DNA from 3 places in the Rhizobium sp. BK008 genome. Region 2 is predicted to be linked to each of the others. Evidence: riboswitches for the same ligand, from Rfam matches in the RefSeq annotation. Region 2 holds a riboswitch; each other region holds the start of a gene.

Region 1 (7,656 bases), on a different contig from region 2:
AGGCCGCCGCGCACGACGTGGGTGTGGTTGTCGATCAGACCGGGCAGCATGCGCTTGCCTTTCAGGTCGATGATCTTCGTATCCGGTCCGGCGAGCGTCATCACCTCGCTGTCGGTTCCCACCTCCAGAAACACGCCGTCCTTGACGGCGACGGCGGTGGCGTTCGGATTTGCGCGATCAAGCGTCGTGATCAGTCCGTTGTGAAGAACGATATCGGCGTGCATGGAAGCAGCTCCCGTCTTGATGGGATCGGCGGCGTTCGCCGGTGAAAAAAGATTTGAAAAGGCAAAGCTCGACGCTGCGCCCAGGAATGTGCGGCGCGTGGTCATCAGCTTTTCCCCGACGTCGGATCTTCACGAGGCAGGGTCAGGTTTGTGCCGCCCTTCGGAAGGTGCCCGAACATGTGCGGCTTGACCTGGTGAAGCCAGGAGACGGCGGCGGGCTCGCGTGCCCAGATGCTTTTTGCCAAGGGCACCAGCTGCTCACCGACGAGGATGCCGAGCAGGCCGATGAGGGCGACAACGGGCGGGGCGGGCGAACGGACATTGAGCAGGCTGTATATTACGCCCACCAACAGGCCGGCACCGAGGGACAGCAGATAGATTTTCATCGCGGATCACCTTCGCTTGGAGAGAAGCAGTTCACCCCGGCTGGCGACCGCCTGCCGGGGTGATGACGGTTTTACTTCGCAGGGTTCGGGCCGATCCGCTTGCCATGGCGGACCCGCTCGGCGCCGCCGTGAACGTGAGTGACCGCATAGTCGATACCCATGCCGTAGGCGCCGGAATGCTCCTTCACCAGCGACGTGACCGCGTCATAGGTTTCCTTGCGTGCCCAGTCGCGCTGCCATTCAAGCAGGACCTGCTGCCAGGTGACCGGAACGACACCCGCCTGCACCATGCGGTCCATTGCATATTTGTGCGCGTCGAGCGACGTGCCGCCGGACGCATCGGCGACCATGTAGATCTCATAGTCTGTGTCGTTCATGCAGGAGAGCGCAAAGGTCGTGTTGCAAACCTCCGTCCAGAGGCCGGCGACGACGATCTTCTTGCGGCCATCGGCGGCATTCTTGGCAAGCGCGTCGCGGACGTTCTGGTCGTCCCAGGAATTCATCGAGGTGCGCTCAAGGATATCATTGTCCGGGACGACGGCGAGCAGTTCCGGGAAAGTGTTGCCCGAGAAGCTGTCGGTCTCGACGGTGGTGATGGTGGTCGGGATGTTGAAGATCCTGGCAGCCTTGGCCAGACCGACGACGTTGTTCTTCAAGACCTGGCGGTCGATCGATTGGACGCCGAAGGCCATCTGCGGCTGCTGGTCGATGAAGATGATCTGACTGTTCTGCGGGGTTAGGACCTGAAGCTTGCTGGACATCTCGTGTCTTCCTTTGACTGGGTTGAAGCTAGGTAATGGGGCAGGAAAGGCGGCACGTCTTGAAAGTTATGCCGCCTTATTGTTGGAAAGCGACGTCAGGCGGCGAGCGGTGTCAGCCCGGCCTCGATCTGGTCACGATAAGGCTCGTAGCGAGCCGGCAGTTTCAAAGCCTCGCCGAGGTGTGCCGTGTCTTCGTCGCGGTCGAAACCGGGTTCGTTGGTGCCGATTTCGAACAGGACGCCGCCGGGTGTCCGGAAGTAGATCGCCCAGAAGTAATCGCGGTCGATGACAGGCGTCACCTGGTATCCTGTATCCATCAGGGCCTTGCGGACTTCGAGCTGCTTTGCGCGGTTCTCGACGGCGAAAGCGATGTGATGCACGGAACCTGCGCCCTGCCTTGCGAAAGGCGTTTTCGGAAGGACTTCGAGGTCGATCGTGTCGGCACCATTGCCGCCGGGGATGATGAAGCGGGTGACGTCACCATCCGTTTCAGTGCGCTGGTAGCCCATGAAACCGAGCAGTTCGGACGTGGCAGCGGCGTCATGCAGGCGGAATCTGGCACCGGTGAAGCCGCGGATGCCGACGCTTTCGTCGATGCCGGCGCCAGTCCAGGCCTTTCGGCCATCGGTTTCGGTTTCGACAAGGGCAAACCCTTCGCCGTCCGGCCCTTTGAACAGGAGGCGGGGAGCGCCAAAGGCAGTGTCGGTCTGCAGGCTGCCGGTTCCCTTTGCCGATAAGCGATCCTGCCAGAAGGACAACGAGCCCTTGGGCACCGCGAACTGTGTGTCACTGACCTCGCCGACGCCGGGACGGCCGCGCATCACGTCGGGAAACGGGAAGTAGGTCATGACGGAGCCGGGGGTACCGGCCTCATCACCGTAATAGAGGTGGTAGACGTTGGGATCGTCGAAATTTACGGTCTTCTTGACGCGGCGCAGGCCAAGCGTGCCCGTAAAGAACGCGTTGTTCCGACGGGCATCCGATGCCATCGACGTGATGTGATGCAGTCCCTTGATATCCTTGATCATGATCCTCGCCCTTCCGCGGCTGTGTTGGTTTGTCTGGTGTGATTGAAAATCTACGTCCGTTGATCAGGCGTGGAAATTGCAATAATAGTTGTCAGTGAATTGCCATTGGTGAAATAATCGATGAACGACTACAAGGTGCTCCGAACCTTCCTGCTGGCTGCCGAGAAGCGGAGCTTCGCGCAGGTCGCGCGCGAGCTCGATATGACGCCCGCAGCCGTCACCCGGGCGATTGCGGCCCTGGAAGAAGATCTGGGCGTGCAACTCTTCGTGCGCACCACGCGCCAAGTGTCGCTGACGACCGATGGCGCGATCTTCGCCGCCCAGATACAGCCGGCGGTGCAGGCGCTCGACAACGCGCGCAAGGACGTGATGAATTCCCACAAGGCGGATCATGGCCGCCTTCGCATCAGCGCGCCGACCTGGTTCGGCCAGCAGGTCCTGCCGCCCATCCTCTCGGCATTCAGGGAGCGCTATCCCAAGATCAGCTTCGAAATCTCGCTCGCCGATGGACTCGTCGACATCATCGACGACGATTATGATCTGGCGATCCGCATTTCCGCGGCACCTTCGGACAAGTTCACGATCTGGCGCAAGATCAGCGTCGTGCGCCGTATCCTCGTCGCAGCGCCCGGCAGCCGGTTTTGCGACATGAAGCACCCGAACGAGCTCATTCCTGACGATTGCCTGGCCTATAGCGGCGAAAGCAAACGGGAGACCTGGTCACTGTCGGACGGCAGTGGCAGCGCCACGATTTCTGCAGGCCGTGCATTCAGCGCCAATAGCGGAGAGGTGCTGGCGAGCATGGCGGCCGACGGCGTCGGGGTCACCATGCTGCCCAAGTTCCATGTCGCCGAGCATCTGCGGACCGGACGGCTCGTCCACGTCCTGCGGGACTGGTCGCCGCCAGACTTATGGCTGACCCTGTACTACCCCCCGTACCAGGCCCTGCCGCCGCGCATCGCCTCGTTCTCGAAGTTCTTCGAGCAACAGATCCCGGCGTTCCTCTCGGCGATCGAATGAGCTTTGCCGATAAAGCAGGTGCGGTTGCTCCAACGAGGTCTTTCGAAAAGGAATTTGCAGAATCTTAGGCGGCGCACCAAGGGGCTTCCGGTCCATCTCGGTGGCCGGTCGCTCGATCCCGTTCAAGGCGACAATTTGGAAGTTCGGCGACATCCTTCTCCCAATCCAGTCATCTGCCCGGCTTCCACATCAAAATACGCCCAAGAGCCGGACGACGGAAGGTCTGTGGTTGACACGAACTCGGCCCAGGACATAGTCTTTGCGACATTCACCAGGGGGGTCCCGGCAAGGGACTGAGATACTGCTGGACAATATGGCTTTGCCTGTTGTGGCGCAGTGACCCGTTGAACCTGATCCAGTTCATACTGGCGTAGGGACGGTGCAAGCGCTCGAAGGCTTCGGATTCCCGCGTGGATTCCATGCCGGCGTCTTTCCATCATTCCGGCTGATTGACTGGGTCTCCAATTGCAACTTGGAGCCTCAAACCATGACCATTGCCGCAAAGAACGTCACACCCACCGTCACCACCGGCCCGCTACCGGCCTCGCGGAAAATCTACATCCCCGGAGATATGTACTCCGACATCCGCGTGCCGATGCGCGAGATCAGCGTCCATCCGACATCGGGAGAGCCGCCCGTCGTCGTCTATGATTGCTCCGGCCCTTACACTGTCGAGGGCGCCGATATCCGTATCGAGCAGGGCTTGTCACAGTTCCGTCGCGGCTGGGTGATCGCCCGCGGAGATGTCGAGGCCTATGAAGGCCGCCATGTGCGTCCCGAAGACAACGGCTTTGTCAGCGGCGAACGGCTGACACCGGAATTTCCGGCCAAGCGCCAGCCGCTGCGGGCGAGGGGCGACAAGGCCGTAACCCAACTCGCCTATGCACGCGCCGGCATCATCACTCCGGAAATGGAATTCATCGCTATCCGCGAAAATCTCGGCCGCAAGGCACAGGCGGAGGCCATGAGCCGCGATGGCGAAAGCTTCGGCGCCCATATTCCCGATCATGTGAGCCCGGAATTCGTCCGCCAGGAGGTCGCCGCCGGCCGGGCGATCATTCCCGCCAACATCAATCATCCGGAAAGCGAGCCGATGATCATCGGCCGGAACTTCCTGGTGAAGATCAATGCCAATATCGGCAATTCCGCCGTCACCTCCTCCATGGCGGAGGAAGTCGAGAAGATGGTCTGGGCGATCCGCTGGGGTGCCGACACGGTCATGGACCTGTCGACCGGCCGCAACATCCACAATATCCGCGAATGGATCATCCGCAATTCGCCGGTACCGATCGGCACCGTGCCGCTCTACCAGGCACTCGAAAAGGTGAACGGCATTGCCGAGGACCTCACCTGGGAGGTCTATCGCGATACGCTGATCGAACAGGCCGAGCAGGGCGTCGATTACTTCACCATCCATGCGGGCGTGCGGCTTGCCTATATCCCGCTGACCGTCAATCGCGTCACCGGCATCGTTTCTCGCGGCGGCTCGATCATGGCCAAGTGGTGTCTGCACCACCACCGGGAGAGTTTTCTCTACGAGCATTTCGAGGAGATCTGCGACATCTGCCGCGCTTACGACGTTTCCTTCTCGCTCGGTGATGGCCTGCGGCCAGGCTCGATTGCCGATGCCAACGATGCGGCGCAGTTCGCAGAACTGGAAACGCTCGGCGCGTTAACGAAAATCGCCTGGGCGAAGGATTGCCAGGTGATGATCGAAGGTCCCGGCCATGTGCCGATGCACAAGATCAAGGAAAACATGGACAAGCAGCTCGCGGTCTGCGGCGAGGCGCCCTTTTATACGCTCGGGCCGCTGACCACCGATATCGCGCCGGGCTATGACCACATCACGTCCGGCATCGGGGCTGCGATGATCGGCTGGTTCGGCACTGCCATGCTCTGCTACGTGACGCCCAAGGAACATCTCGGCCTGCCGGACCGCAACGACGTCAAGGTGGGCGTCATCACCTATAAGATCGCGGCACATGCCGCCGATCTCGCCAAGGGTCATCCGGCGGCGCGGGTGCGCGACGATGCGTTGTCGCGCGCCCGTTTCGAGTTCCGATGGGAGGACCAGTTCAACCTTTCGCTCGATCCGGAAACTGCCCGTTCCTTCCACGACGAAACGCTGCCGAAGGAGGCGCATAAGGTGGCGCATTTCTGCTCCATGTGCGGTCCGAAATTCTGCTCGATGCGGATTTCGCACGATATCCGCGCCGAAGCGCAGAAGGAAGGGCTGGAAGCGATGGCGGCGAAATATCGGGAGGCTGGCGACCTGTACATGCCGATCGAAAACCTTCCGGGTAACGCATAATGTCTACGTTTCTCGTCAAAGGGGCCGGCGTTGCCGGCCTCGCGGCAGCCCATGAGCTCGTCAGGCGGGGCTTTTCGGTCGAGGTGATCGAAAAGGCCGGCGCGGCGGGACTTGGCGCCTCGCACTTTGCTGGAGGAATGCTCGCGCCCTATTGCGAACGGGAAGCGGCCGAAGAGATTGTCCTGACATTGGGCCTGGGCGCGGCCGGATGGTGGGAGGAGGCCGTGCCCGGCGAGGTTCGTCGCCGCGGTACTCTCGTCGTGGCGCAGCCGCGCGACCTTCCGGATCTCGTCCGGTTTGCCGCGCGCACCACCGGTCATGTCTGGATCGATCGCAAGGGTGTGGCCGACCTCGAGCCTGCACTAGCCGGCCGCTTCGAAAAGGCTCTTTTCTTCGAGCAGGAAGCGCATCTCGATCCACGCCGCGCACTGGCCAGACTAGCCGGCAGGCTCCGCGAGCGTGGCGTCGTCTTCCATTTCGGCGGATGCCAGCCGCAGGACCGGCGGTTTGCCGGCATGCTCGATTGCACCGGGCCGGCGGCGATACCGCGACTTTCCGGCCTGCGCGGCGTGCGAGGCGAAATGCTCTATCTGGAAACTGCGGATATTACCCTTTCCAGGCCGGTCAGGATGCTGCATCCCCGCCATCCGATCTACATCGTGCCCCGCGACGATCACCGTTTCATGGTCGGGGCGACGATGATCGAGGCTGACGATGACGGACCGATTACCGCGCGTTCGCTCATGGAATTCCTGAACGCGGCCTATGCGCTGCATCCGGCGTTTGGCGAGGCGCGCGTTGTCGAGACCGGGACTGGCATACGTCCGGCGTTTGCCGACAACATTCCGCAAGTCATCGAGACGGAGGAGGGGCTCGCGATCGCCGGCATGCATCGGCATGGCTTCCTGCTGGCGCCCGCCATGGCGGTGCGGGCCGCCGATATTCTCCTCCAGCGGCATTCACTTCTGAAAGGCTAACCTCATGAAACTGATAATCAATGGCGAAACACAGGTCTGCGAGGCCGTAACCCTGGCCGAACTCCTTCATGTTCTGGAATACGAGGGCGACTGGCTGGCAACCGCCGTCAACGGAGATCTCGTGCATCGCGAGGACCGAGCCGATCACCGGCTCGACGATGGTGACCGTATCGAAATCTTGTCCCCGATGCAGGGAGGTTGATCCATGCTTTCTCTTTATGATGCTGCACTGTCTTCGCGGCTTCTGCTCGGCACCGCGCGTTATCCGTCGCCGGCCGTCCTTGCCGAGGCGGTCAGCCGGTCCGGCGCGGAGATTGTCACCGTCTCGCTTCGCCGCGAAACGGCCGGCGGAAAGACCGGTGGAGCCTTCTTCGAACTCATCCGCCAGCTCGCGGTCCGCGTCCTGCCAAATACCGCGGGATGTCACAGCGCGTCCGAAGCGATCCTGACCGCCAAGATGGCGCGCGAGATATTCGGTACCGACTGGATCAAGCTCGAGGTGATCGGCCACCACGACAGTCTCCAGCCGGATGTATTCGAACTGGTCGAAGCCGCACGCATTCTTTGTGCGGAAGGGTTTTGCGTATTTCCCTATACGACGGACGATCTGGTGGTGGGTGAAAAGCTGGTCTCCGTCGGATGCCGGGTCTTGATGCCCTGGTGCGCGCCGATCGGTTCTGCGGCCGGTCCGCGCAACCCTTCCGCGCTCACCGCCATGCGGAGCGCCTTTCCGGACATCCCGCTGATCGTGGATGCGGGGATCGGGAGACCGTCGCATGCGGCAACGGTGATGGAATTCGGCTACGACGCGGTGCTGCTCAACACGGCGGTCGCCGTCGCAGGCGATCCGCCTGCCATGGCTGAGGCGTTTGGCAAGGCGATCGAGGCCGGAAGGCTCGCTTATCTTTCCGGCATGCTGGAGCCGCGCGACATGGCGGTACCGTCCACC
Region 2 (7,656 bases):
GATTTCCACTGGAAATCCAAAGGATTTGGCGACGTTGCGTGGCATGATGCTGGCCCAGCGTCCGGTCCTGACATGCGAGAACAGCACGATCATCGAGTTGGATTCGAGCGTCGGATGCACGGTGGCGCCGGCTTCCGTCAAGTGTCGGTTGATGATGCGGCGGTTTTGCATATCAGCAGTCAATAGACAAAGCCGAAGATCGCCGACCTCTCGCCAGGTCACGTTGTCGCGATCCGACAGTGGGCTGCCGGCTGCCGTGATCAGATGATAACGCTCGGCATAAAGGGGAACGGTCGTGACGCGGCCGAGCGGCTCGTTTTCGAGATAGGTGATGCCGGCATCGATTTCGAGATTCTCGAGCATGCTCAGCACCTGCAGCGAATTGCGCGAGACGATCGAGAAGGTCACGCCGGGATGCCGTTCCTGGAAGGGCGTGGTGATGCGCGAAAGCATGGCGAGCGCGGTCGGAATGGCGGCAAGACGAATATGGCCGGAAAGGCCGCGGCGTGCGGCGCGCATCTCCTCGCGCATGGTGCGGGCGTCGCCCACGATGCGCCGGGCCCATTCGAGCACGCGCTGCCCCTCCGGCGTCAGCCCCTGGAACCTTGAACCGCGCTGTACCAGCATGACGCCGAGTTGATCCTCGAGCTGCCGGATGGCCGCCGAAAGCGTTGGCTGCGAGATGCCGCACTCCTCCGCGGCGCGGCCGAAATGCTTTTCATTAGCAAGCGCGATGAAAAATTCCAGCTTGTCGATCATCCGGCCTCCCGCGCCATTTCGCGTCCGGACCTATCTTCGACATAGCAGCCGTGCTCCGCAAGGGCGGTCGCTAACAGTTTTCTGCAATCGGAAAAAGCTCGAACAGCGATTCGAGGAAGGCGAGCACGCTGACATTGCCGATGCTGTAATAGACCAGCCTGCCCTGACGGCGCGTATTGACCAGGCCTTCGAGCCTCAAGCGCGCCAGCTGCTGCGAGACCATTGCCTGCTGTATGCCCAGAATATGTTCGATTTCACTGACCGTCCGCTCCTCATTCGCCAATATGCAGAGGATGAGAAGTCGGGTCTGGTGCGCCAGCGCTTTCAGCAGGTCGCTCGCTTCATGGGCTTTTGCAGCGAGTGTGTGCAATTCCTGGCCGGTCATCCCCGGCTTGGGTTTGGGCAACGGCATGCGGTATCTCGGAAGGGAGGCGATGAGGTAGATCAGTACAATTGCATATTCGCACAAGCGAATTGGCCAAAATGACGAAATGCCAAAAAAGGTCCAAGCAAATCAGCAGATAAGCTGACCGCCATTGATCTCGATCACCTGGCCGGTAATGTAGCCCGAGAGGGAGGGAGCCGCCAGGAACAGATAGGCGGGAGCGCAATCCTCCGCCGTGCCGAGCCTTTGCAGGGGGATGGATTTTCTTGTCTGCTCCAGCTTTTCGCGGGAGGAATAGCGCTCATGGAAATCCGTCTCGATCGTTCCCGGTGACACGCAATTGACCCGGATTCCATCCGGTGCGAGCTCACGGGCAAGCGCCTTGGAATAGGTCGCAACGAAGGCTTTCGAGGCCGAATAGATCGAGGAACCGGGGCTGCCGCCGGTCAGCGCCGAAATCGAAACCGTGTTGACGACAGCGGCGCCTTCAGCCGCCTTTAATGCCGGCAACAGTGCGCGTGTCAGCGCCACCACCGATGTCTGGTTGAGCCGCACGATCGCCTCATATTCTGCGTCGGTGAGCGTGGCCGCGGGAAACCGGCCAAGCATGGTGCCGGCATTGTTCACCAGCACATGCACCCTGTCGAAGAAGGCGAGAACGTCTTCGGCAAATTGCGCCGCCCCACCGGCCGCCGAGAAATCGGCGTGCAGCAGCAGCGCCCGTCTTTCGGATTCAGCCGTCAGCAGGAAATCCGGCAGCTCGCGTCCCGGCTTGCGCCCGGTATGGACGATCACTTTTGCGCCGCAGTCCAGGAACTGCCGGGCCACTTCGAGGCCGATGCCGCGGCCGGCGCCGGTCACGACGACATTGCGATTTTCGAACAGTCTGGGATGAAACACGAAGCCGTCCTCCTCGCGGACAGTGCCGCCGGTTGCGTCACTCGCCCTTAACATATGAGCGCGCCGACCGAAAGAAAGGCAGGTACCGATCTTTCCCGGGAGACGCAGCCAAGTCTCCCTCTGGGGAAGGGCTCTAGCTTTCGGTCTCCAGAAGCCGCGCACCCGACCCCTCTTTGCCGAGCCGATCGCAGGGATTGCGCAACGGACAGCTTTCGATCGACAGGCAGCCGCAGCCGATGCAGCCGGTCAGACGGTCGCGCAGCAGGCTCAGCCGCCTGATTCGCGCGTCGAGATCATCCTTCCAGCGCGCCGACAGCACCTGCCAGTCGCCGACGGTGGGCGTGCGTCCCTGCGGCAGCGACTCGAACGCCGCCTGGATTTCCGAAAGCGGAATGCCGACACGCTGCGCCACCTTGATGATGCCAAGCCGGCGCAGCACGTCACGGCCGTATCGCCGCTGGTTGCCGCGGGACCGGATGCTCGAGATCAGCCCCTTGGTCTCGTAGAAATGCAGCGCCGAGACGGCAAGGCCGCTGCGCTCCGCCACTTGGCCAACCGTCAGAAGTCTGCCGAGCGGCGCTGCAGGAATCGTATCCATCGGCTCTTGACCTCAATATTAGTTGAGGTTTTATAACCCGTGCTTCGATAAGCGTAAAGTCCAATCGCGACAAGGAGCAACGCATGAAAACACCCACCAGGCTGGCGGTCATCTATGGCAGCACGAGAGAGGGCCGCATCTGCGACCGGGTGGTCAAATGGCTGACGCAGGAGCTCGTCCGCTTCCCGCAATTTGATATCGACATCATCGACCCGCTCGATTTCGCGCTGCCGGTAAGCCGTGACATGGCACACCCCGAAATCGACAGGCTCGCCGGGCGGCTCGGCATGGCCGACGCCTTCATCATCGTCACCCCGGAATACAATCACAGCTTCACGGCCTCGCTGAAGTCGATCATCGATTTCTTCTTCGAGCCCTGGCAGGGCAAACCTGTCGCCTTCGTTTCCTATGGCGGCATATCAGGCGGCCTGCGCGCCGTCGAACAGCTGCGCCTCGTCTTTGCCGAACTCCACGCGGTCACGATCCGCGATTCGGTGAGCTTTACAGCACCTTGGAACCGCTTCGACACCGAGGGACGGCTCGACAATCCCACCGACGCGATGCGTCTGCTCGATCGGATGATGGCGAGGCTGGAATGGTGGACACGGGCGCTCGTCACTGCCCGCAGCGATCGCCCCTATGCCGACATCGCCGCCTGAGGCAGCAAGCTCCGGTTCCGTTCCCGGCAGGTACGGAACCTCGAGGGACACCCGGGCAGGACCTCCGTCCGGGTGTTCTCGACAGTAAGACATATCAGTCGATACCGGGCATGGCAGGCTCATCCCGACCGCATGGACGGGTTCGCAACTTTGCAGTTGCGGGGAGAAAACCCCGGTGATAGTTTCCGCGCCATTAACGGGGGAGCTCCGTATTGCCGGGGCTGAGATGTGAGGTGCAAGCCTCTGGACCCTTCAAAGCTGATCTGGGTAATGCCAGCGGAGCGAGGTTCAGATGTTCTCGGGCGCACAAGTGTCACTCTATCCGATGTCCGGCGATTTCGTCGGCATCATTCTCGATGCCGTCAAGGCGCTCGATCCCTATCGCGACCAGCTGCGCATCGAGACCGATGACATCTCTACGCTGCTGGTCGGCCCGCCTGACATTCTTTTCGCCGCCATGCACGATCTTTTCGTCACCGCCGCAAAGACCGGCGAACATTGCGTGCTGTCCGCCGCCGTCTCACGCGGCTGCCCCGGTGAGCCCGACGAGGCCATCTGCGGCGTCAACCCCTCCTCCGGCCAGGCAGAGCCGCTTGCTGACCGTATAGCGGCCGCCCTTGCCGCCGTTGAAATCGCCGCCGAGACCGGACAGCCGACCGCTGCCCAATTCTCGCTCTACGTCATGGGAACCGGCACCCATATGGACGAGATCTATGGCTGCATCGACTTTCTCAAACGCTCCGGCACTTTCGACCGCGCCAAGAATTTCTGCACCAGGCTTTCTGGCGATGCCGGCGCCGTCTTCGCAACCATTCGTGAGGCCTTCTATCGCTTCGGCGACCCCGAGGGGCATGTGACCCTCGATATCACGGTGTCAGCCAATAGCCCGACGAAAGCCTGAAATCGAACGCCGATGACACCGCTACCACCACTGGGTTCGCGCCTTGCCGCGCTCCGCGCCGCTCTCTACCGGGGCATACCTGCCCTGCTCGCCGGCTGCGCCTTTTTGGCGGCATGGGAACTCTATGTCGATCTTTCCGGGATCAAGCCCTCCATCCTGCCGGCGCCGTCGCGCATCGTCATCCAGGGCTGGCTGAACCGCGAGGCGCTGATATCAAACACCTGGCCGACGCTCGGCGCGACGCTTGGAGGTTTCGCGCTGTCGCTTGCTTTCGCCTTCGCAGCCTCCATCCTCATGGATTTCGTGCCCTTCATGCGCCGGGCATTGCTGCCGATCTTCATCGCCAGCCAGACCCTGCCGCTGGTGGCGATCGCGCCCCTCGTCGTCCTCTGGTTCGGCTTCGGCCTGCTGCCGAAAGTGTTGCTGGTGGCGCTCGTCACCTTCTTTCCGCTGCTCGTCGCCCTGCTGCAGGGCTATGAATCGACCGACCGCGACATCGCCGAATTGCTGAATTCGATGAAGGCGAGTCGCTGGCGGATTTTCTGCCTGGCCCGGCTTCCCTCCTCGCTGCCCTATTTCTTCGCCGGCCTCAGAATCTCGATCACCTATGCCGTCGTTGGCGCGATTTTTGCCGAATATGCCGGCGCCGCCCGCGGCCTCGGCATCTATATCCTCAACGCCAAGAACAATTTCCGTCCCGATCTCGTGCTCGCCGCCGTCGTCGTCAGCGCCGTGCTCACGCTCGGCCTCTTCGGGCTGACGCTGTTGATCCAGCGCCTCGTCATGCCCTGGCAGCCAACCGGGGAGCGGCGCCGATGAGCGATACAATGGTTGAACTCGGTAGTATCTCGAAGTCCTTCGACGGCATGAAGGTGCTGGGCGACATTTCGCTCACCGTCGCAGACGGCGAGTTCGTTTCGATCGTCGGACCGTCCGGCTCCGGAAAATCGACGGTGCTGCGGCTGCTGACACAGGCGCTTCGACCCGATTCCGGCACCATGCTTTTCAACGGCGTGCCGCTGGAACAGGCACCGCATTCCTTCGCCTTCATGCCGCAGCGCGATGCGCTGATGCCCTGGCGCCGGATCATCGACAATGCGGCACTCGGCCTCGAGGTGAAAGGCATGAGCCGCCGCGCGGCCCGCGCCGCCGTCGCGCCTTTGTTCGAGAGCTTCGGCCTTTCCGGCTTCGAACACCACTATCCTTCCGAACTATCCGGCGGCATGCGCCAGCGCGCCGCACTGCTGCGCACCGTCGTCCAGACGCAGGACATGCTGCTGCTCGACGAGCCCTTCGGCGCGCTCGACGCGCTGACGCGCACGCAGATCCAGGAATGGCTGCAGGGCATGTGGACCGAGCACCGCTGGACGGCGCTGCTGATCACCCATGACGTTCGCGAGGCCGTGTTCCTCTCCGACCGGATCTACGTGCTTTCGGCCCGTCCGGCGCGTATCATCCGCGAATTCCGCGTTCCCCTGCCCCGTCCGAGAAGCATCGCCGACCTCGGCTCGCCGGCGGCCCAGGCGATCGAAACCGAAATCCTGCAAACCCTGCTTCATCCGCAAGAACAGGATGATTTTAGGCCGGTCGGCCCAAAATCTGAATCGCTGTTCTAATTTATAGAGTTAGAGCATGATGTCGTCCGAAACCGCCGACACTTTTCGGCATCATGCTCTAGAGACCTGAGGAGGTCACCATGCTGCTTCTCACCCGCCGCCAGACGATTTTCGCCGCCATCGCGGCAAGCCTTGCCGGCCGCACCGCCTTCGCCCAATCGGCGCCCGCAAAGGTTCGCATCGCGCTCGACTGGACGCCCAACACCAACCATATCGGCATCTATGTCGCCAAGGCGAAGGGCTTCTACGCCGATGCCGGACTCGATGTCGAGATCCTTCCCTTCACCGATACCAGCGCCGGAACACTGGTGTCGAACGGCGTTGCCGATTTCGGCATCAGCAGTGAGATCGAGACCCTCACGCAGCGCGCCGGCGGCGGTGACGTGAAGATGGTCTACGGCGTCGTCCAGACAGAAACCGCACGCCTGATCTTCAAGGGCGGACGCGACGACATCAAGAGCCCGAAAGACCTCGACGGCAAGACCTATGGCGGCTTTGGCGGCACCTGGGAGAGCGCGCTGATCTCCGCAATGATCCGCAATGACGGCGGCAAGGGCGACGTCAAGACCGTCACCCTCGGCACCTCCGCTTACGAGGCGCTGGACAATGGCTCGATCGATTTCACGCTGGAGATCTACACCTGGGAAGGCATAGCCGCCGAACTGGAGAACCGGAAGATCGGCCGCTTCCACTATTCCGATTATGGCATTCCCGACGAGCAGACGACGGTCATCGTCTCCAGCGACGCCTATCTCTCGGCAAACCGGGAACACGCCCGCGCCTTCATCCAGGCCACGCGCCAGGGTTATGCCTATTCCGTCGACCATCCCGACGAAGCCTGCGATCTGCTGATCTCTGGAAGCAATGGCGCACTGATGAATACGGAACTGGTAAAGGCGTCTCAGAAGGCATTGATCGAGGGGCACTTCCTGAAATCCGAGGCCGGCGTGATCGGTAAGCTCGATCCGGCAAAGGCCGAAGCCCTCGGCGGCTTCCTGCTCGAGAATGGGATTCTGGTCGACGCCAATGGCGCCGCACTCAAGGAGAAGCCGGACTTTTCCACCTATTATACCAACGAACTTCTCGACTGAGCCCAACGCCTGCCTTGCCCGTCGCGGCTTTCCGCTGCAAAGTCCGAGACCCGGAGCATGATGTCGTGCGAAAACCGCTCACACTTTTCGGCATCATTCTTTAGAGCGCCGCGCGTCCTTTCGGATGCGCAAAGGACGCTCTAACACTTAGAATTTAGGCATCGTGCTTTCCGAAAATCGATTCCGATTTTCGGGCCGATGCGCTAGGCAAGGCGGGGGATAGGATGCGACAACAGGAGAGACTGGCCGGAGCGGACTTTCTGCGCGCGACGGCCTGTCTGCTGGTGCTTGCCCACCACTTCGCGCTGCGGCTGGATATGCGCAGAATCCCCGACGAACTCGGACCGACCGCACATGTCCTCCGCTTCGGCAATTTCGGCGTTGCCGTGTTCTTTGTGCTCAGCGGCTTTCTTCTTGCCCATCCCTTCTGGCGCGCGCTCGACGCGGGCAGCAACCTGCCGAGCCTGCGGCATTACACGATCCGCAGGGCAGCGCGCATCGCTCCGGGCTTCTGGGTTGCCGCCACCATCAGCTTCGCCCTCAGCCTGACGCTGCTTGCCCTGCCGCTGACACCGGAGCTTGCACTCCGCTATGTCTCCGGGCTGCTGTTCATGAGCCAGTGGCACTGGCGCACCTTCTTTCCTGTCGAAGCCGACGGGCCGCTCTGGTCCATTCCCTTCGAGGTCACCAGCTATGTGCTCCTGCCGGTCTGCTTTCTCCTGCTGTTTCGTTTGCCCATCCTGAGAC
Region 3 (7,656 bases), on a different contig from region 2:
CGCATGGTAACGGTGAAACCGCCGATCAGCACGGTGCAGAGCGTCACCATCGGCAGGATGCCGTGATAGGCGACGCTGCCGATATATTGCAAGCTGAAGGCCGGATCGAGCGAAGGATCGGCGGCATAACCGTTCGGAAACCAGCCGAGCGTGAAGCCGAAAATGAAGAGCACGATCAGCGAGGTGACGACGGCCGGTACCGAGGTGGCGAAGATCGCGCCGACCGAGACGACGACATCGAACCTGCTGCCGCGCCGCCAGGCGGCGACGATGCCGAGGAAGGTGCCGAGCGCGAAGCTGAAAATCGTCGCCGTTCCCATCAAGGCGACGGTCCAGACGAGGGCATGGCCGAGCACCGAGGTGACCGGCAGCGGGAAATATTTGATCGAGCGGCCGAGATCGCCGGTGAAGATGCTGCCGAGATAGGTGAGGTACTGCTGCCAGAGCGGACCGTCGACGAAGCCGAAAGTGAGCTTCAGCGCCTGCAGGCTTTCCGGCGGCAATTCGGTGCCGGCGCTCGAGAACATGATCTGCACGGGATCGCCCGGCATCAGCCGGGGCAGGAAGAAATTGATCGTCGCTGCCGCGATGAAGGCTGCCATGTAGAAGACGAGGCGGCGAAGCAGGAAAGCCATGGGAACTCCGTCGTCGCGGAAGCGGCGTTTTCTGCGCCGCTTCCGGAGATCATGATGCTTACTTGACCGGCTCGAGAGCGAGCAGGTTCAAGAGGCGTGCCGGATTGGTCCGCGAGATCGACGGATTGACGAAGGGGTTTTCCTTGGTCGACCACCCGGTGAAGCGCTTGGTGTTGTACTGATACCAGTTCGGATTGTTGAACACCGGAATCATCGGCATGTTTTCGGCGACGATGCGCTGCGCCTTGTTCATCGCTTCCTTCTGCTTGGCAAGGTCGGCGGTCTGGGTGAACTCGGTGACGAGTTTCTCGACCTCCGGGTTGAACCAGCGCTGCGCGGTGAAGCGGGTCTTGCCCTTGTCCGAAGCGCTGAAGGCACGCTTGTAAGGATAGTAGGGCGAGGCCGATGCCGGCAGGCTGTTGATCGCCGCATCGAAGGTGCCGTTGATGAGGTTGCCGGTCCAGACGGCTTCCTCAGGCGTTTCGATCTTGGCGTCGATGCCGACTGCCTGCATGCCCTCGACGGCGAGGTTGACGGTGTCGATCCAGTCGGTCCAGGCGCTGGGGACGATGATCGAGAAGGAAATCTTCGTGCCGTCGGGATTGTCGCGGAAGCCGTCGCCGTCCTTATCCTTGTAGCCCGCCTCGTCGAGCAGGGCCTTGGCGGCATCGGCATCATAGGTTGCGAACTTGCCGAAGTCGGCCTTGACGGACGGGTCCGCCCAGCTCTTGTAAAGCTCGCCCATCAGGCCAGGATCTTCGTTCAGCGTCGGATAGCCGTAGCCGGCGACGTCGATCATCGTCTTGCGGTCGAGCGCCATGCTGACAGCCCGGCGGAATTTCAGATCGTTGAAGGCCTTCTTGTTGTTCTCGTTCGTCGTTTCCAAGTTGAAGAGGAAGGCGACCATGCTGCTCGGCGAATACCAATAGTGGAAATGCGCCGGATCCTTGGAGACATAGACATTGTCGATATCGGGAATGAAGGAGACACCCCAGTCAAGCGTGCCGTCGGCTGTCGCGGTCAGCATCTGGTTGTTGTCGGCAAGCTGCGGGAAGCGCATGCAATCGACCTTCAGGTGCTCGTTGTCCCAGTAGTTTGGGTTGCGGCACTGGTCGTAGGTCTGGCCGGTAAAGCGCGGCACTTCCGTCAGCGGGCCACTGCCGACCGGGGTTTCGTTGGCGAAGGTGACGGGATCGGCGACATCCTTCCAGACATGTTCCGGGACGATCGGCAATTGCGCGATCTGCTCGGCGGCGAGCGAGCTCGGATTGGCGAGCGTGAAGCGCACCGTCTGGGCGTCGACCGCCTGCACATCGGTGATGAAGGTCCAGATGCTGACGAAGTCGAGCGCCGGGAACTTCTTCAGGTAATCATAGGTGAACTTGACGTCGGCTGCGGTCAGCGGCTTACCGTCAGACCATTTCAGGTTCGGGCGCAGCTTGAACTCGATGCTCTTCAGATCGTCGGAGAGCTTGAAGCTTTCGGCCAGACGATAGACCGGCTTGTTGCTGTCGAAGCGGTTGAAAATAACCAGCGGCTCGTAGATGAAGTCGAGCGTCGACTGGCGCGATGAGGTCTGGTTGAACGGGTTGAAGTTGCGAACCCAGGTCGTCGCCGGTTCGATATTCGCCGTCAGAATCGTCTGCGCCATGGCCGATCCCGAAAGCAGCGTCAGCGCGGCGGCGGCAAGAAGATATTTTTTCATGTTTTATTCCCCTTTTCTTATGCGGTGAGAGTTGACGGGCCGGTCAGGAGACCAGCGCGCTGGCAAACATGTCTTCGACTTCTGCGTGGGCGGCGCGGACATCGACTTTGAGATTGCCGAGGCGCGCCTTGCCGGCGGCGATCCGCTGCAGGGCGGCTTCCGTCAGGGGACGGGCGGCCTTGGCGGCAGCTTCGCTTTCCGGAATGTCGCCGTGGCTGTGGAGCGCGATGTCGAAGCCTGCGTCGAGCACCTGTCTGACGCGTTCCGGCAAAGTACCTGAGAGCGACTCCATGAAGATGCAGTCTGATATCAGCACGCCCTCATAGCCCATCTCCTTGCGGATCACGTCGTGCATGATGGGCGAGATGGACGCCGGCAGCTCCGCGTCATAGGCCGAGTAGACGACATGGGCGACCATGGCCCAGGGCGTATCTTTCAGCGCGACGAAGGGTTTGAAATCGGTCGCGGTGAGCGTCTCGCGGCTGGCGTCGACCACCGGCCGCTCCTTGTGGGAGTCGAGCGTCGCGCGGCCATGGCCGGGAATGTGCTTGATGACAGGCATGTTGCCGGTCTCGAGCAGGCCATCGACCACCTCGCGGCCGAGGGCCGCGATGAAATCGGGATCAGGGCCGAAGGAGCGGGCGCCGATGACCGCGCTCGTCGTCTCGAAGACGAGGTCGAGAACGGGCGAGCAGCCGCTCGAAAGGCCGAGTTCCGTCATCATCGCGCCCATGGCCTGGGAGGAAAGGCGCAGTGCTTTTTTGCCGAGATCGAAATCGCGGCGCGCAAGTTCGGCAAACTGGCCGAAGCTGCGGAAGAGCGGCCAGGGGCCGGCATCGAGATGCTGAACGCGGCCGCCTTCCTGGTCGGTGAAGACAGGTGCGTCGTCGCGGCCGACGGCTTCGCGGAAGCGGGCGATCAGCCGCTTGGTCTGCTCCGGCTCGCGCTGATTGCGCCGGCCGACGAACAGGCCGAGCGGATTGGTGTCGCGAAAAAGGGCGAATTCATCATCCGAAATCGTGGGAGTGGGAAGGCCGACGAAAAGGGCGAGCGGGGTCGAGGACAATTCTGTAGCTCCGGGATCACATGGTCATTTCGGCGTGCTTCTCAGCATGCCTTCGTAGATGCCCTTGTCGGGGGCGGGGATGATGGTTGCGCCTGCGGTCTTGGCGTAGAAATCGACTGGCCCGGCATCGCCGATGAAGGCATAGGCGTGGCCGAGCGTCTTCATCGTCTGCAGGCAGGCGGAGAAGAGGGCGAGCCCGATACCCCTGCCGCGCGCTTCCGGGTCGACGCCGGTCGGGCCGAAGAAGCCGCGCGCCGTCGTGTCATAGCAGGCAAAGCCCAGCAGCTTGCCGCCGTCGACGGCGATCAGGCAGGCAACCGGCTGGTGGGAGAAGGCGACGGCGACTTCGCTCGCCCAGTTCTCGCTGAACCGTTCGCGAACCCAGCTGATGATAAGATGCAGTTCAGGGGGGAGGGCCGGACGGATGGAGATGCCGATAGCATCGGCTTTCCGTTTCAGGTCGGCGAGCTCAGCGGAATACAAGCTCACAAGCAGGTCTGCCACCTGTCACTCCTCCAGTTATTCCGTTATTGCGGAATGTATCCCCTTTTAGTGTTATAGATTTGGCCATCTGACCGGGCTTGTCAACAAGGTTTTTCAGAAGGTCAAAGGGACTGCCCGCACTGCGACTGCGGTTTCAACGCAAAGTAGCTGCCGAACGAAAAACGGCCCGGGAGGGCCGGGCCGTTTCGATTGGCTGCATCTATGCCGAGCGAGCGCTTATTCGCCGTCTTTCCACAGCACATGAAAATGCTGCACCGGGCCGTGGCCGGAGCCGACGGTGAGGCTTCCGGCTGCCGCGACCGCGCCGGCGAGATATTGCTTTGCGATGGCGACCGCCTCCCGCGCCGAGGCGCCCTTGGCAAGTTCGGCGGCCAGCGCGCTGGAGAGCGTGCAGCCGGTGCCGTGCGTGTTCTTGGTCGGCACGCGCATGGCTTCGAACCAGTGCAGGCCAGCGGCGGTGGCAAGGACGTCAGGACTTTCGTCGCTATCGAGATGGCCGCCCTTGACCAGCACTGCGGCCGGGCCAAACGCCCGCACCTGTTCGGCCTGCGCCGCCATCTCGGCTCGGTTTGTCGCCACCGGTTGGTGCAGCAGTGCGGCGGCTTCCGGCAAGTTCGGGGTCAGGAGTGTCGCAAGCGGCAGCAGCCGGCGGGTCAGCACGTCGACCGCCTCAGGCGCGAGCAAGGCGGCGCCACCCTTGGCGATCATCACCGGGTCGATGACGATCGGAATGTCGCGGTGGTCAGTCAGTGCACCGGCAACGGCATCGGCGATGCCGGCATTGGCGATCATGCCGATCTTGACGGCATCGACGCGCACATCGGCAAAGACGGCATTGATCTGGTCGGCGACGAATTGCGGCGGCACCAGATGCACGCCGCTGACGCCTTGGGTGTTCTGCGCTGTCAGCGCGGTCAGCACCGCCATGCCGTAGACGCCGCGGGCGGAAAAGGTCTTGAGATCGGCCTGGATGCCGGCGCCGCCCGAGGGATCGGAGCCGGCGATGGAGAGAACGTTGCGGATCATGCGCGGGCCTTTCGAATTTCTGCGGCGATGCGGCGCGTGGCCGCTTCGGGATCCGGCGTACCGCAGATGGCGGAGACGACGGCAAGGCCCTTGGCGCCCGCAGCAAATACTTGGGCGACATGATCCGCCTTGAGGCCGCCGATCGCAACCGACGGCACCGGCGAGGCCTTTACCAGCATGGCAAGACCGTCAAAACCGATCGGCTGCTTGTGATCGGCCTTGGTCGGCGTCGCAAACACCGGCCCGACGCCGGTATAATCGACCAGATCCGGATCGACGGCGGCGGCAAGCGCCGCGGTCTCGACCGAGAGGCCAAGGATCATGGCAGGGCCGATCATCGTCCGCGCCGTGCGCGCGTCCATATCCTCCTGGCCGATATGCAGACCGTCGGCGCCGATGGCGATTGCCGCCTCGACATCGTCGTTGACGATGAACAGGGCGCCGGTCCCGACAAGCGCCTGTTTCAAGGCGCGACCGGTCTCGATCATCCCGGCGGTGCCGGCATGTTTGTCACGCAGTTGCACCATCGTCGCGCCGCCGGCAATGGCAAGGCGCGCCGTTTCCACCATGCCGATCCCCGCGCAGAGATCGGGGTCGAGGACGAGATAGAGCGAAAGGTCGAAAGCCTTCATGCCGCCGATATCCTCGCTCTGGCGTCAAGCGTTTCGGCGTCGAGCGCTGCCAGCGCATCGAGGAAGCGCCAGGAGAAGGAGCCGGGGCCGGCGGCGCCGAGTGCCGCGTCTTCGCCGGCGATGGCGAAGGTCGAAAGGGCGGCGACCGTGGCGCCGAAAATGTCCTCGGGCGCCGTTGCCGCAAAGGCGCCGACGAGGCAGGTGAGCGAGCAGCCGAGCGCGGTGACTTGCGGCATCAAGGCCGATCCGCCTTCGATGCGCACGGCCCGCTCGCCGTCGGTGACGAAATCCACGGCGCCGGTCACGGCGACGACCGCCCGCTGGCGCTCGGCGAGCCATCGCGCCGAACCTTCCGCCTGCTCGACCGGGTCGCGGCTGTCGACGCCCTGGCCGCGGCTCTCTCCGCCGGCCAGCGCGATGATTTCGGAAGCGTTGCCGCGGATGATGGTCGGATGCAGCGCCAGGAGATCGGCGACGGCGTTGCGGCGGAAGGCCGTTGCATAATGGGCGACCGGGTCGAGCACCCAGGGCTTGCCGGCTGAGGCCGCCGCCTTCGCCGCCGCCTGCATGCCGTCGATCCATTGCGTCGACAGCGTGCCGATATTGATGGTCAGCGCACTGGCGATCCCGGCGAATTCGCCGGCTTCTTCCGCGGCATGCACCATGGCGGGCGAGGCGCCCGCGGCAAGCAGAACATTTGCGGCGATGTTCATGGCGACGTAATTGGTGATGCACTGAACGAGCGGCGGCTTCTCGCGCATCGCCTTCAGCATCGCTCCGGGTGTGGTCTTGGTCTGCATATGGCCCCTTTCAGGCGGGGGCGGCCACGGGGCGGTTCGTGCGGGCGATGCCGCGACCCCGAGCGACTCCCTCCGCCGGCATTATCCGGTTCAGGTTCGAAGGGTGCTTCTCAGCCCGTCTGTCGACGAACGCCCCTGTCTCTCATCGCGTTTCTTTTCGCAGAGAACGGGGCTGATGTCACCTCGAAAATGACAATCATGCGACCGACGCGGCGCGCGATGGCTATGGATGATTTATGGGTCGGGATCGCCTTTCATGAAGGACGAGAGATCGCCGCCGATTCGGGTCTTGACCAGGTTTTCCCGAAAGTCGTCTGCCGGTTCTCTTCCGGGTTGGCCGGGTCCTTGCCTTTTCGCCATGCGGCTATCCTCTCCTTTTTCAAAAGGAATAACCGCAGCAACCGTGGGTGAAATCAATTTCTAAAATACATCTTGGTATTTGTGAGGGATTGGCTGCCAGCCTTGGTGAGGGTGCTGATGCGGGAAAGCAGTCTTTTCTTTGAAAGAATGAAGTTCATCTTCCCAAGACTTTTCTACATTTGGAATAGCGCGAAGTTATTCACCCTATCCGTTCATCGGTGGAATTTTTCAATGCAGGCGAGCACGAGAACAGCTTCGCGTAAGTTGCGTGTCGTCTCATCGTCTCGCCATTCAGTTTCATTCCGCTGTCGAAATTTTGTGGCGATTTCGTTGCGGGAAGCCTCTCCCAGGGCGCCGAATTAAACTCCCAGAACGCGAAGTAAATATCTAACGGAAACTTTACCGTGCTGACACGCTTAGGTTGACCAAACGATGGATTGTAGCGATATGACTTTACACGCCAATAAAATCTTCCTGAAGTTGTATTTTCAATGAGCAAATTTTTGAAAGCCGATATGAAGTGGGGCCGCCAGACTGCCGCCTCCGTTCTGATATTCATCGCTTGGGCGAATCCTTCTTTTTCGCAATCTGCTGTTCCTGCCGATCAGGGAGCGGGGCAGGTGCAGGCGCCGGCGATAAAATCCCAGAAATTCGACGACTGGTATTATCGCTGCTCGGGTTCTGAAGGCACCGAGGCCTGCGAAGTCGCCCAGATCGCGCAAGTCGCCAAAGACGGCGAGAACGTCAACGTGCTGACGCTGGCGATCGCAGCTGCGCCGGCCGGGTCCCAAGGCAAAGGCGAAAAGGGCAGAGGCGAAAAGGGCAAGGGCGAGAAGGGCAGGCCGGGGCTGACGCTGACCGCTCTTCTGCCGCTCAACGTCTTCCTGCCCTCGGGCCTGTCGATCAAGGCCGACGGAAAGCCGGTTGC

The links. A riboswitch is a leader RNA that binds a small molecule or an ion and turns the genes downstream of it on or off. The one in region 2 is predicted to bind thiamine pyrophosphate.
Region 1: it holds a riboswitch for thiamine pyrophosphate, as region 2 does, so the genes downstream of both, thiC (phosphomethylpyrimidine synthase ThiC) here and FHT69_RS22265 (YkoF family thiamine/hydroxymethylpyrimidine-binding protein) in region 2, are expected to answer to the same signal.
Region 3: it holds a riboswitch for thiamine pyrophosphate, as region 2 does, so the genes downstream of both, thiM (hydroxyethylthiazole kinase) here and FHT69_RS22265 (YkoF family thiamine/hydroxymethylpyrimidine-binding protein) in region 2, are expected to answer to the same signal.

What each region holds. Positions count from the first base shown of each region.
Region 1 is NZ_JACIFK010000002.1:537,709-545,364, reverse strand. Features, by position in the region: gene FHT69_RS14005 (amidohydrolase) at 1-329, opposite strand, end outside; gene FHT69_RS14000 (XapX domain-containing protein) at 329-610, opposite strand; gene FHT69_RS13995 (hydrolase) at 682-1,371, opposite strand; gene FHT69_RS13990 (VOC family protein) at 1,467-2,399, opposite strand; gene FHT69_RS13985 (LysR family transcriptional regulator) at 2,520-3,419, shown strand; TPP riboswitch at 3,683-3,814, shown strand; gene thiC (phosphomethylpyrimidine synthase ThiC) at 3,907-5,730, shown strand; gene thiO (glycine oxidase ThiO) at 5,730-6,707, shown strand; gene thiS (sulfur carrier protein ThiS) at 6,712-6,909, shown strand; gene FHT69_RS13965 (thiazole synthase) at 6,913-7,656, shown strand, end outside.
Region 2 is NZ_JACIFK010000005.1:399,944-407,599, reverse strand. Features, by position in the region: gene FHT69_RS22290 (LysR family transcriptional regulator) at 1-759, opposite strand, end outside; gene FHT69_RS22285 (ArsR/SmtB family transcription factor) at 830-1,171, opposite strand; gene FHT69_RS22280 (SDR family NAD(P)-dependent oxidoreductase) at 1,274-2,098, opposite strand; gene soxR (redox-sensitive transcriptional activator SoxR) at 2,178-2,642, opposite strand; gene FHT69_RS22270 (NADPH-dependent FMN reductase) at 2,726-3,301, shown strand; TPP riboswitch at 3,490-3,603, shown strand; gene FHT69_RS22265 (YkoF family thiamine/hydroxymethylpyrimidine-binding protein) at 3,594-4,202, shown strand; gene FHT69_RS22260 (ABC transporter permease) at 4,215-5,021, shown strand; gene FHT69_RS22255 (ABC transporter ATP-binding protein) at 5,018-5,818, shown strand; gene FHT69_RS22250 (ABC transporter substrate-binding protein) at 5,899-6,909, shown strand; gene FHT69_RS22245 (acyltransferase family protein) at 7,134-7,656, shown strand, end outside.
Region 3 is NZ_JACIFK010000002.1:171,098-178,753, reverse strand. Features, by position in the region: gene FHT69_RS12310 (ABC transporter permease) at 1-635, opposite strand, end outside; gene FHT69_RS12305 (ABC transporter substrate-binding protein) at 694-2,340, opposite strand; gene FHT69_RS12300 (glycoside hydrolase family 3 protein) at 2,384-3,406, opposite strand; gene FHT69_RS12295 (GNAT family N-acetyltransferase) at 3,431-3,910, opposite strand; gene thiD (bifunctional hydroxymethylpyrimidine kinase/phosphomethylpyrimidine kinase) at 4,127-4,936, opposite strand; gene thiE (thiamine phosphate synthase) at 4,933-5,568, opposite strand; gene thiM (hydroxyethylthiazole kinase) at 5,565-6,368, opposite strand; TPP riboswitch at 6,419-6,515, opposite strand; gene FHT69_RS12275 (invasion associated locus B family protein) at 7,220-7,656, shown strand, end outside.